Linked DNA regions of Priestia megaterium. The protein of the gene in region 1 interacts with the protein of each later gene in a pairwise test. Links are inferred from orthologs where the notes say so. Each region holds a gene or a part of one and is shown on either strand. Other genes may lie near its edges.

Region 1 (4,902 bases):
GGCTGAATTTGTTCCATGCCTTTTTCTGTGACTGTCGACGTTAAAATGACCTCATATCCTATTTTACGATATTCTTCGGCATATTGCTCGATTTCTTGTTTTTGCTGCTGTGATAAAAGATCTACTTTTGAAATACAAATAATAGGTTCAATATGATTAGACTCCACTAACACTAAAAATCGGTCAAGAAGCATTGTGCTAAAATCAGGTTCAATCGCTGAAAAAACAAGCAGCGCCTGATCAACATTTGAAATAGGGGGACGAACTAATTCATTTTTACGTTCTTTAATTTCAAGTATATATCCTTCAAGCTTATTTTCTGCCTGAAATACTACATTGTCACCGACTAAAGGCGTTACCTTCTTTTTACGAAAAACACCTCGTCCTCGACATTGCGTTACTTGTCCGTCATGAAGAACATAATAAAATCCGCTAAGGGATTTAATAATTCTTCCTTCTGGCATAACCTCACTCCTATCACTCTGGATATTCAACGTCTTTTTCTTCAATAACTTCCCCGTCTCGGACAATTTTATAAGACGCTTTTTCATTTTCATCGACTAAGACATCGAACGATTCTTTTGTTGTTTCAGTAATCGTTAGTTCTTTAGCAGGAACGGACATATCGTTATCTGCATCTTCGATATAAATTTGTACTTTTTGCGGCTTTGGCTTTTCCTCTTCTGTTTCAGTGGCATCGCCTGTTTCCGTTCCGTCGCCTTGTTCCGTGCTTGCTTCGGTGTCAGCCTCTTCTTTATACGGAATGGCAACATCCACTGACACCGTTTGAGGAGCTTTTGGCTCTTTCCCCATTGAGACCGTAATCGTAAGCTTATCACCTTGCTCGATACTCTGCTCCGCTGCAGGCTTTTGAGACATCACAAGACCTTTTTCAACAGTGTCGGAATACGCTGTTTTTACGTCCACTTCAATATCTTCATCTGATGCATAATCTTTTACGCTTTTTTCCGTCCAGCCCGAGAAATCCTTTAATGTAATCTTCGGCGGACCCTTACTTACCCATAGCGTAACCGTTGTATCTTCCGGCACGACTTGTTCGGTTTCTTTAGGCGTCTGATCTGTAATATTGCCTTTTGGTTCTGTGCTTTCAACTTCGATAGATTGGATATCTTTATAATTCTGCTTTTCTAACAGACTTTTTACTTCCGTAAAGCTTCTTCCAATGTACCGGTTAAATGCTTCTTTTTTCTTTCCTGTACTTCGATAAATAATGACGTTAGATCCTTCTTTGATAACGTCTCCTGCTTCTGGCATCGTTTTAACCACGTCGCCTTCTTCCACCTCATTATCGGATATATCTTTAGGATTCTTCACTTTAAAGCCTAAAGAAACTAAATCGGTTACTGCTGATTCATAATCTTGATTATGTAAATCAGGAACCTTTACGTCTTTTGGCAGTAATAAAGCTGGAATAAACGTAACGGCGGCTACGCTAGCAGCTGCAAGCAGCAAAAAAATTAAAACAAGCGTTACAATCAGCTTGCTTTTGCCTTTTTTCTTTTTCTTCTTTTTTTTCTTAGGCTTTAACTCTTCTTCCTCTTGTTCTTCGCGCTCTAAGTGAGGTGGTTTTCTCACAGGTACGTGCGTTTCTTCGGATTCAACAAAATCCTCCTTAATAACTGGAATGGCTTTTGTCACTTCTTCATCATCAGGCACCGTAAACCTTTGTTCATTATAACGATTTGGATGAACAGCAGACTGTAAATCCGCTTCGAGTTCTTCGACTGAACTGTATCGGTAAAATGGATCTTTAGTTGTTGCTTTTAATACAACATTCTCCACGCTTTGAGGGATAGATGGATTCCATCTTTTTGGAGAAGGTGTTTCTGTCTGTAAATGTTTTAATGCAATTGACACAGCCGATTCCCCAGAAAAAGGGACTCGACCCGTTAGCAATTCAAATAGGACGATGCCAAGCGAATAAATATCAGAACGCTTATTCGCAAGCCCTCCCCTTGCCTGTTCAGGAGATAAATAATGAACAGAGCCCAAAACAGAATTAGTATGCGTAATGGTTGTAGAACTTAGTGCTACGGCAATGCCGAAGTCAGTAACTTTAATGGTATCATCATGATCAATTAAAATATTTTGAGGCTTAATATCCCGGTGAATAATTCCGTACTGATGAGCATGGGCAATAGCTGATGTAATCTGCGTCATAATATGTATGGCTTTATCAAGAGATAGTGGTGATTCTTGCAGAATGTATTGCTTTAATGTCATACCCGGTACATATTCCATGATGATATAGTAAATATCTTCTTCTTCTCCAACATCATAAATGCTGACAATATTAGGATGAGCAATACTCGTAGCAGATTGTGCTTCTCGATGGAAACGCTTTATAAACGCATCGTCACTTGCAAAGTCTAAACGAAGCACTTTAATTGCTACATCACGATCCAAAATCATGTCGCGACCTAAATAGACGTTTGCCATTCCGCCTCCACCAATTACTTGCAATACCTTATAACGGTCGTTTAGCCGTCTACCTATTAGCAACACTCTCACCCACTTTCAGATGTAAAGTCCACAATTGCAAGTGTAATATTGTCTTCTCCACCAAGCTCATTTGCTAATTGAATCAGGCTCGTACCCTTTTCGTGAAGTGATGAACTTGTTGATAACGTTTCGTTCAGCTTTTGTTCCGTTACCTTATTTGTCAGTCCATCTGAACATAATAATAATCGATCTTCTTTTTCCACTTCAATTGTTTTTACATCTAAACTAACATTTTCTTCGGTACCTAGTGCTCGCAATAAGATATTTTTTCGTGGATGATGCTCAGCATCTTCTTTTGTGATTTGACCATTTTTTACAAGTTCATTCACAAGAGAATGATCTTCTGTTACTTGTTGAAATCCATATTCATTTGAAATATAGCACCTGCTGTCTCCTATATTACCAATCGCACAAAACGTATCGGCGCATAAAGCAAGCACAACTGTTGTACCCATGCCTTTACACTCTTCATGCTCCTGAGCATACTGATAAATATCTTGATTAATTTGCGAAACATGCGTACGAATCCACTGCGTCGCCTCATCAGGAGACGTTACTTTGTCCGCTTCTTCCCACGCTATTTGCAATTTTTGAACCGCCATCTCACTGGCGACGTCGCCAGCTCGATGACCTCCCATACCATCAGCCACAATTGCAAGCAGCTGATTGTGTTGGTTCAAAAATACCCCTCCGTTATCTTCATTGTGTTGTCTAACTCTCCCTCGGTCTGTCATGAAGACAGTTGCCATACAATCACCTCGTCTCTTCTTTACGCTCCTTCGCACGTAATTGGCCACAAGCTGCATCGATATCATGACCTTGCTCACGTCGAATAGTCACGTTAACGCCACGCTTTTTAAGCGTACGTTCAAATGCAAAAATCTGTTCACGCGGTGTACGAACATAATCACGCTCAGGCACGTAGTTTACCGGAATCAAGTTCACGTGACATTTAACGTCTTTAATCAAATCCGCTAATTCCTCGGCATGCTCTACTTGATCGTTTACTCCTCCGAATAGACCATACTCAAAGCTAATACGTCTTCCCGTTTTATCCGTATAATATTTAATGGCTTCCATCAAATCAGGAAGTTTGTACGCACGGTTAATCGGCATTAAGCGTGAGCGGATGTCATTGTTTGGAGCGTGAAGTGAAATCGCAAAATTGATTTGCATTTTTTCATCAGCAAACTTATAGATTTTCGGAATGATCCCACTTGTCGATACTGTGATATGACGTGCACCAATATTTAATCCATCATCACTGTTAATTGTTTTTAAGAAGCGCATCATTTCATCATAGTTATCAAACGGCTCCCCAATACCCATAATTACGACAGAGCTCACGCGTTCTCCTTGTTCATCTAGAGCTTTTTGTACTTTTACTACTTGCGCTACGATTTCTCCAGCTTCTAAATTACGCTTTAAACCTCCAAGAGTAGACGCACAAAACGTACAGCCGATGCGACAGCCAACTTGAGTCGTTACGCAGACAGAATTTCCGTATTCATGACGCATAAGCACTGTTTCAATCGTATAACCGTCATGGAGTTCGAATAAAAACTTCATCGTGCCGTCCCCAGACGTTTGCTGAACAACTGTTTTTAATGTCGTTAATGCAAATTTGTCTTTTAATTGTTCACGTAATCCTTTAGATAAGTTTGACATATCGTCAAAGTCCGTTACGCGTTTAACATATAACCAGTCAAAAATTTGTTTAGCACGGAACTTCTTATCTCCGTGTTCCACTAACCAATTTTCTAGGTCGTGCATTTCTAATGAATAAATAGATGGTTTTTGCGGTTTTTCTTCTGCTTTTGCTTTTCTTTTAGCTACTTCTTCCATTTTTACACCTTCTTCTGTAAACATGCAATATAAAATCCATCACTTTGTGCATCTGGCAGCAATTGAATTTCACCATGTTTTACGTTTTGTTTAAGCTTTTGCGGCATCCGTGCAGCAAGTGTTTCATCTTTTTGAAAATCAGCATGATCTGCTAAAAATGCTGCTACAACATCCCCATTTTCATCCCGGTCAATTGTACATGTACTATATACAAGGGTCCCACCTTTTTTTAATAAAGACGCAACCGCATTTAAAATATCTTGTTGAATACGCGCCAGCTGCTTTACATCTTGCTCAGTTTTTGTATATTTCAAATCAGGTTTTCGTCTCATTACACCAAAACCTGAGCACGGGGCATCTACTAAGATGCGGTCAAACATTTCTTTATCAAACTGTTCGCCCGCTTTGCGGCTGTCTTGAACTGTCGGCTCAATATTGGTAAGATGCAGACGCTCTGCCTGCTGGGCAATCAGCTTTACTTTATGGTCATGAATGTCCAAGGAAATAACTTTACCACTGTTTTTAAGCTGCTCT
Region 2 (4,833 bases), 190 kb from region 1 along the record:
CAAAGTTAGCTGTCGGTGCATAGTCAATAGGACCAAATTTAACGCGGTTCATTTGTGAATCACTTGACGAAGACATGGCTAAAATAACGTCACGTACTTTTACATCTTTTTGAATTGCTCCGCATGTACCAACGCGAATTAGGTTTTGAACACCATATTCATTCATTAGTTCATTTACATAAATAGCAATTGATGGTACACCCATTCCTGTTCCTTGAACAGAAACGCGCTTTCCTTTATATGTTCCTGTAAATCCAAGCATACCGCGCACTTCGTTATAGCAAGTTACATCTTCTAAAAATGTTTCTGCAATGTATTTTGCACGAAGTGGATCACCTGGAAGTAAAATCGTTTCTGCAATATCACCTTGTTTTGCCCCAATATGTACGCTCATTTCGTACCTCCTATATGTAAAAAATCTTACGCTTTCACTATACCATATTGTATCCCTTGCATGTCTATTTACTTCTAACATTATGCGTCAAAAATAAAAAGACATACTGCCCAAAAAATGGCGTAGTATGTCTTTTTATATAAGGGTACGCTAATAGCGCAAGGGATTTACTAACGTTAGCTGAGGTGATATGTATGGGAAAAAAACATCGCAACCGAATTAATTCGCCTAAAAAGAATAATCATATTCCAAAAGAAGCAATTATAGCAGAACATGAAGCCCATGGAGATGAATATTCAGCAACAAACCGAAAAAATGGCCCTGGCCATCATACTCGTGATTACTAAGGGTTAACATATAAATAAAAAGCGGCCAGATAGGTCGCTTTTACCTTATGTTTAACGTACGTGCAGGCGGTTCACTTTTTGCCAGCCGTCTGTCCATAGCTTGTAGTAATACTTTCCTCGAGTACCTTCATCAATTAACAAAATATCGCCTGTGCTAATAAACCTCGCATCACAATCTTTTGGCAAATTATCAGCAATATTAAACATCTGAAATACTTGTGTTGCTGCGTCTTGATGATCGAATGCTGTAATCGTTAGACGATGGACAGGCTTATATCCGCGCTTTTCGCCTTTTTCTTCTGTTTGCATAATGGTTACATCATATTCTGTGCTAATATTAAATTGTTTTTTTATTGTGGTCCACACACTCAACATTCTTCCCTCCACCCAAAAGCAAGTATTTACTCTTTTACGTCATGTATTCTTATATAATTAGTGATAAAATCCGAAAATCCTTTATCGAATCAAAACGTTTTTTGTCGAAATTACTAGTTTTTTCTTATTAAACATGTACATAAAATATTTGTTTCCCATTTTATCATTAGTTGTTTTTGAATGGATGAATCAATAGGCCTACTTAAACAAAATGAAATATTAACGAAAAAAATGTAACCATTGCTCCTATTTTTGGTTATATAGGCGCTTAGAAAGGAGGTAGACCACTAAAGACCAAGCAAGTCCTAAACAATATCCTGCTAGTATATCCGTTAAAAAGTGTACGCCTAAATACAAACGGCTAAATCCAATTAATAAAATAACAATAGCAATTACGCATGCAGCTGCCGTTTTAATAGCCCTGCTTCTTGTATACATCCATATTAACAAAAGTACTCCGCTGTAAAACGCCATTGAGTTCATGGCATGTCCGCTCGGAAAACTATAGTGAGAGGCGGGAACGACTTGACTCCAATCAGGTCTTGGTCTTGCAAAAATCTCCTTCAATCCCCAATTTAAAGCGCGAACTCCCCAAAAAACGAGCGTGATATATATAGCGAGCAATCCTTTTCGTTTATAAAGAAGAAATACTATAATCGCAAACCATATTGGCGCAGTGACATACCAAGATCCTACGGTTGTTATAAATATGATGATGGGTGTTAACGTGTCCGTCCTCCATCCTTCAATAGTATGAAGTACATTAAAGTCAAGCTGTTTCACCCAAGGTGTATTAAACGTAAATAAAATGAGTAAAAAGAAAGCTAAAAGCGATACAATAAATAGAGAATATTTTGTAGTGCGATTTACCATTTTTTATTTCCTCCAACCTATTAAAAGAAAAAGCATGTAGCGTTCTACATGCTTTACTTATTCACACGTTTTGGCTGAATATAGTCTTCTGGCCTAGGAGCTTGATGAACGACAAATTCAGCCGAAAATTCCTCTTTTGCATTTATTTTTTTCGTTTGCTTTGATTGCGGCATATACCTCTCTCCTTTCTTTTTACTGTCTTTAATATACGAAAAATAAAGGAGAGCTATGCACGTTAGCTATAGCGTGAAATAATACTGGTTAATATATTTTTTAACTGAGGAATTTCTTTTTCAGAAACATGAACATGAACGAGCGACTCATCTGCATCCAGCATTTCAGATAGAAAGCCGCCAAACCCTCTGGCACGTCGATCTACTTCTATAAATAAATCGTAGTCATGTAAGCCGCTCGGCTGCACGATGATTTCAATTTCATCTACTTTCCCAGCATACACTCCACCGCTTGGAACAAATTCAAATTCTTGAACAAAAGGAAGTCTTTTTCTCATCCGGCGAGGAGCTTCTTCGCACTCGACTTGGCGCAAGCGAAAGCCAAGCTGTTCCATAGCTTCAATTGTGCTTGTTACCATAAGGTTAGGAAGCACTTTTACATGATCAATATCTGACGGATCAACGGCATCTTTAATATCAAGGCTCGTTGCTACCCAAACCCGGGTTCTTCCTAATGTAACAGGCGTATCATCAGGCAGCTGAAAGGTAAAAGGAATAGACTTCGTTTCAGATGGTTGAATCGTGAACGGGTCATTAATCTTAAACGTATTAAGCTCAATATCCTGCTTGTATTTTTTATCGTCTCTTTCTTTTACATAGGTTGTAAATAGACGCAGATAGATGCTGTCAATTTTCTGCTCAACATTTCCTCCGTACACTTCAACAATCCCTTCAATCTTTTCACCAGCACGAAATTCATCATTGACAAGCTTAGCATCTACACGCGCTGCACCAATTCCAATGCGGGCTAACGCTTTATTAAATAGCGCCATACTTTCCCCTCCCTGAGTTCTTACTATTTATATAGTCATAAATATCTTTTTGTAAACTTTTAATGCTTTCATACGATTCATCTGCTCTCAGCATTTTTTGAATGATGGTCTTAATAGGTGTCGACAAACTTAGCTCTTGTTCCCAGCTTCTTTCTTGTTTTTCCGTAGGCTCATAACCAGAGTATAATAAAAATAAAAGAAAATGACCAAGTGCATAGATATCGCTTGCAGCAGATGTTCTTCTCATAAACTGCTGCTCTTCTACCAGGCTGCTTGTTTCTTCATAATCTCCTAAAAATCTAGAAAGACCGAAGTCGATAATATGAATGGTTCCTTCAACATCAATAATATTTGGAATACGAAGGTCACGGTGAACAATTCCTTGCTCATGAATAACGGAAACTACTTCTAGAATATCAAGTAAAATGTCAAGCGCTTTTTCTTCCGTATATACGCACTTCTCTTCAAAAATTAAATCTTCAAACGTTTTTCCTTGAATCAACTCCATCACTAGGAAACATCCTTCATCGGTTTCCACAGCTTCATACAGTGAAGGAATTTGAGGATGATTTAATTGAGACAGCAGTTTCGCTTCATAATGATAAGACTTCAGCCCCTGAGACGTGCGCTGCTTCGTTTTACGGAGCTGCTTTACTACTACCTTTTTTTGTTGCACAATGTCATTAGCAACATATGTTATACCATAGCTTCCCATTCCCAGTACATCTATGATTTCATAGCGTTCACAAATGACTTTTCCTTTTTTAAAAGTACGGTCAACTAGCCAGCGATGAAGATGTTTAAACATTCGTTTTTTCATTCCAAATCAACTTGAGAAAAAGCTTGAGAAGAAGCTTCCACTTTTACGTTTGCGCTTGTAGTGGTGGTGGCCATATTTTGAATGACTGTGGCTGTCATAATATTTGCTTCGTTTATAATCGCTACTGCTGCTATGGTGACGAGGACGTCTGTAATGATGATCGCTGCTGCTGTAGTGACGAGGACGTCGATAGTGTCGATCGCTGCTGCTGTAGCGTCGATGTTTAGATCCAGTTAATGATTCAAAAATTTTTCTGAACATAAAGAAAACCTCTTTTCTTAACATTTGTTACCCTTTATACGTACGAAATGTTATAAAGGTTTCAAAAAGTCCCTTACCCTTTTTTTATATAGTTAAACGTTTCAAAGGAGGCTTAACATGACTTCTACTGACACAAATCCCCTCATTAGATTGGCGGATGTTCTTCGCCTGCAGCAGATGATGCAGCTCAAACCTCCTGCTACCCTCCCGCTGTCTTTTATCGGAGAAGACGTAAAATTGATTAAAGAGATTCGAAAAAAAGTAAAAAAAGCTAATCAAAACAATGTTACACGTACCCAAGCTTATTTAGACTATTATCAAAAACACCCCGAAATTCACTGGGCTTTTTTAGCACACTTGGTTTCACGAAACGGCGGCTATTACATGACAGATCTCTCCACTACCTTAATAAAATCCCTGCTTTCTCCAGAAAAACAGCACGCGTACTTCTTGTTTTTAGAACATTCCAATTCCGCCATTTTTCATGATGCTTACGCTCAGCTGTTACTCTATGAAAAAAGCAAAGAGCAAAACAGCAATCTGTTTCATTTACTCCCAGCTTTTCACATATCTTCTTTTATGAAAGCTGTTTGGAATGACTTTTGGCAGCATAGAAACAAAACGCTCTTATCAATAGCCCTGATTGTGAACGAACAGTATCATATCGAAAAAAATGTTCTCTTTAAAAAAGAGTTTCAGCGGGATGTTCTTCACTCTTGGCAGTTTCACACTCAAAACTTTCTCGGTATGACTCAAA

What was found.
Region 2: the proteins of pknB (region 1) and LIS78_RS20515 interact in binary tests that used the Bacillus subtilis proteins (3 or more experiments, as listed by UniProt). The link is inferred for Priestia megaterium from one-to-one orthologs.

The regions. Positions count from the first base shown.
Region 1 is NZ_CP085442.1:4,137,089-4,141,990, forward strand. The notes cover bases 1-2,954. They hold pknB (Stk1 family PASTA domain-containing Ser/Thr kinase), read right to left. Parts: upstream 2,524-2,954; coding sequence 478-2,523; downstream 1-477. Other genes in these bases: rsgA (ribosome small subunit-dependent GTPase A), read right to left, coding at 1-464; LIS78_RS21475 (Stp1/IreP family PP2C-type Ser/Thr phosphatase), read right to left, coding at 2,529-2,954. In the rest of the region: more of LIS78_RS21475, read right to left, coding at 2,955-3,272; dual-specificity RNA methyltransferase RlmN, read right to left, coding at 3,277-4,368; 16S rRNA (cytosine(967)-C(5))-methyltransferase RsmB, read right to left, coding at 4,371-4,902. UniProt on the Bacillus subtilis protein: Protein kinase that is responsible for triggering spore germination in response to muropeptides, signaling bacteria to exit dormancy.
Region 2 is NZ_CP085442.1:3,940,843-3,945,675, forward strand. The notes cover bases 1,899-4,821. They hold LIS78_RS20515 (serine/threonine protein kinase), read right to left. Parts: upstream 3,816-4,821; coding sequence 2,982-3,815; downstream 1,899-2,981. Other genes in these bases: LIS78_RS20505 (phosphatase PAP2 family protein), read right to left, coding at 1,899-1,989; LIS78_RS20510 (sporulation protein), read right to left, coding at 2,225-2,995; LIS78_RS20520 (hypothetical protein), read right to left, coding at 3,822-4,076; LIS78_RS20525 (DUF2515 family protein), read left to right, coding at 4,194-4,821. In the rest of the region: deoD (purine-nucleoside phosphorylase), read right to left, coding at 1-394; LIS78_RS20495 (hypothetical protein), read left to right, coding at 589-741; LIS78_RS20500 (hypothetical protein), read right to left, coding at 793-1,116; more of LIS78_RS20505, read right to left, coding at 1,363-1,898; more of LIS78_RS20525, read left to right, coding at 4,822-4,833.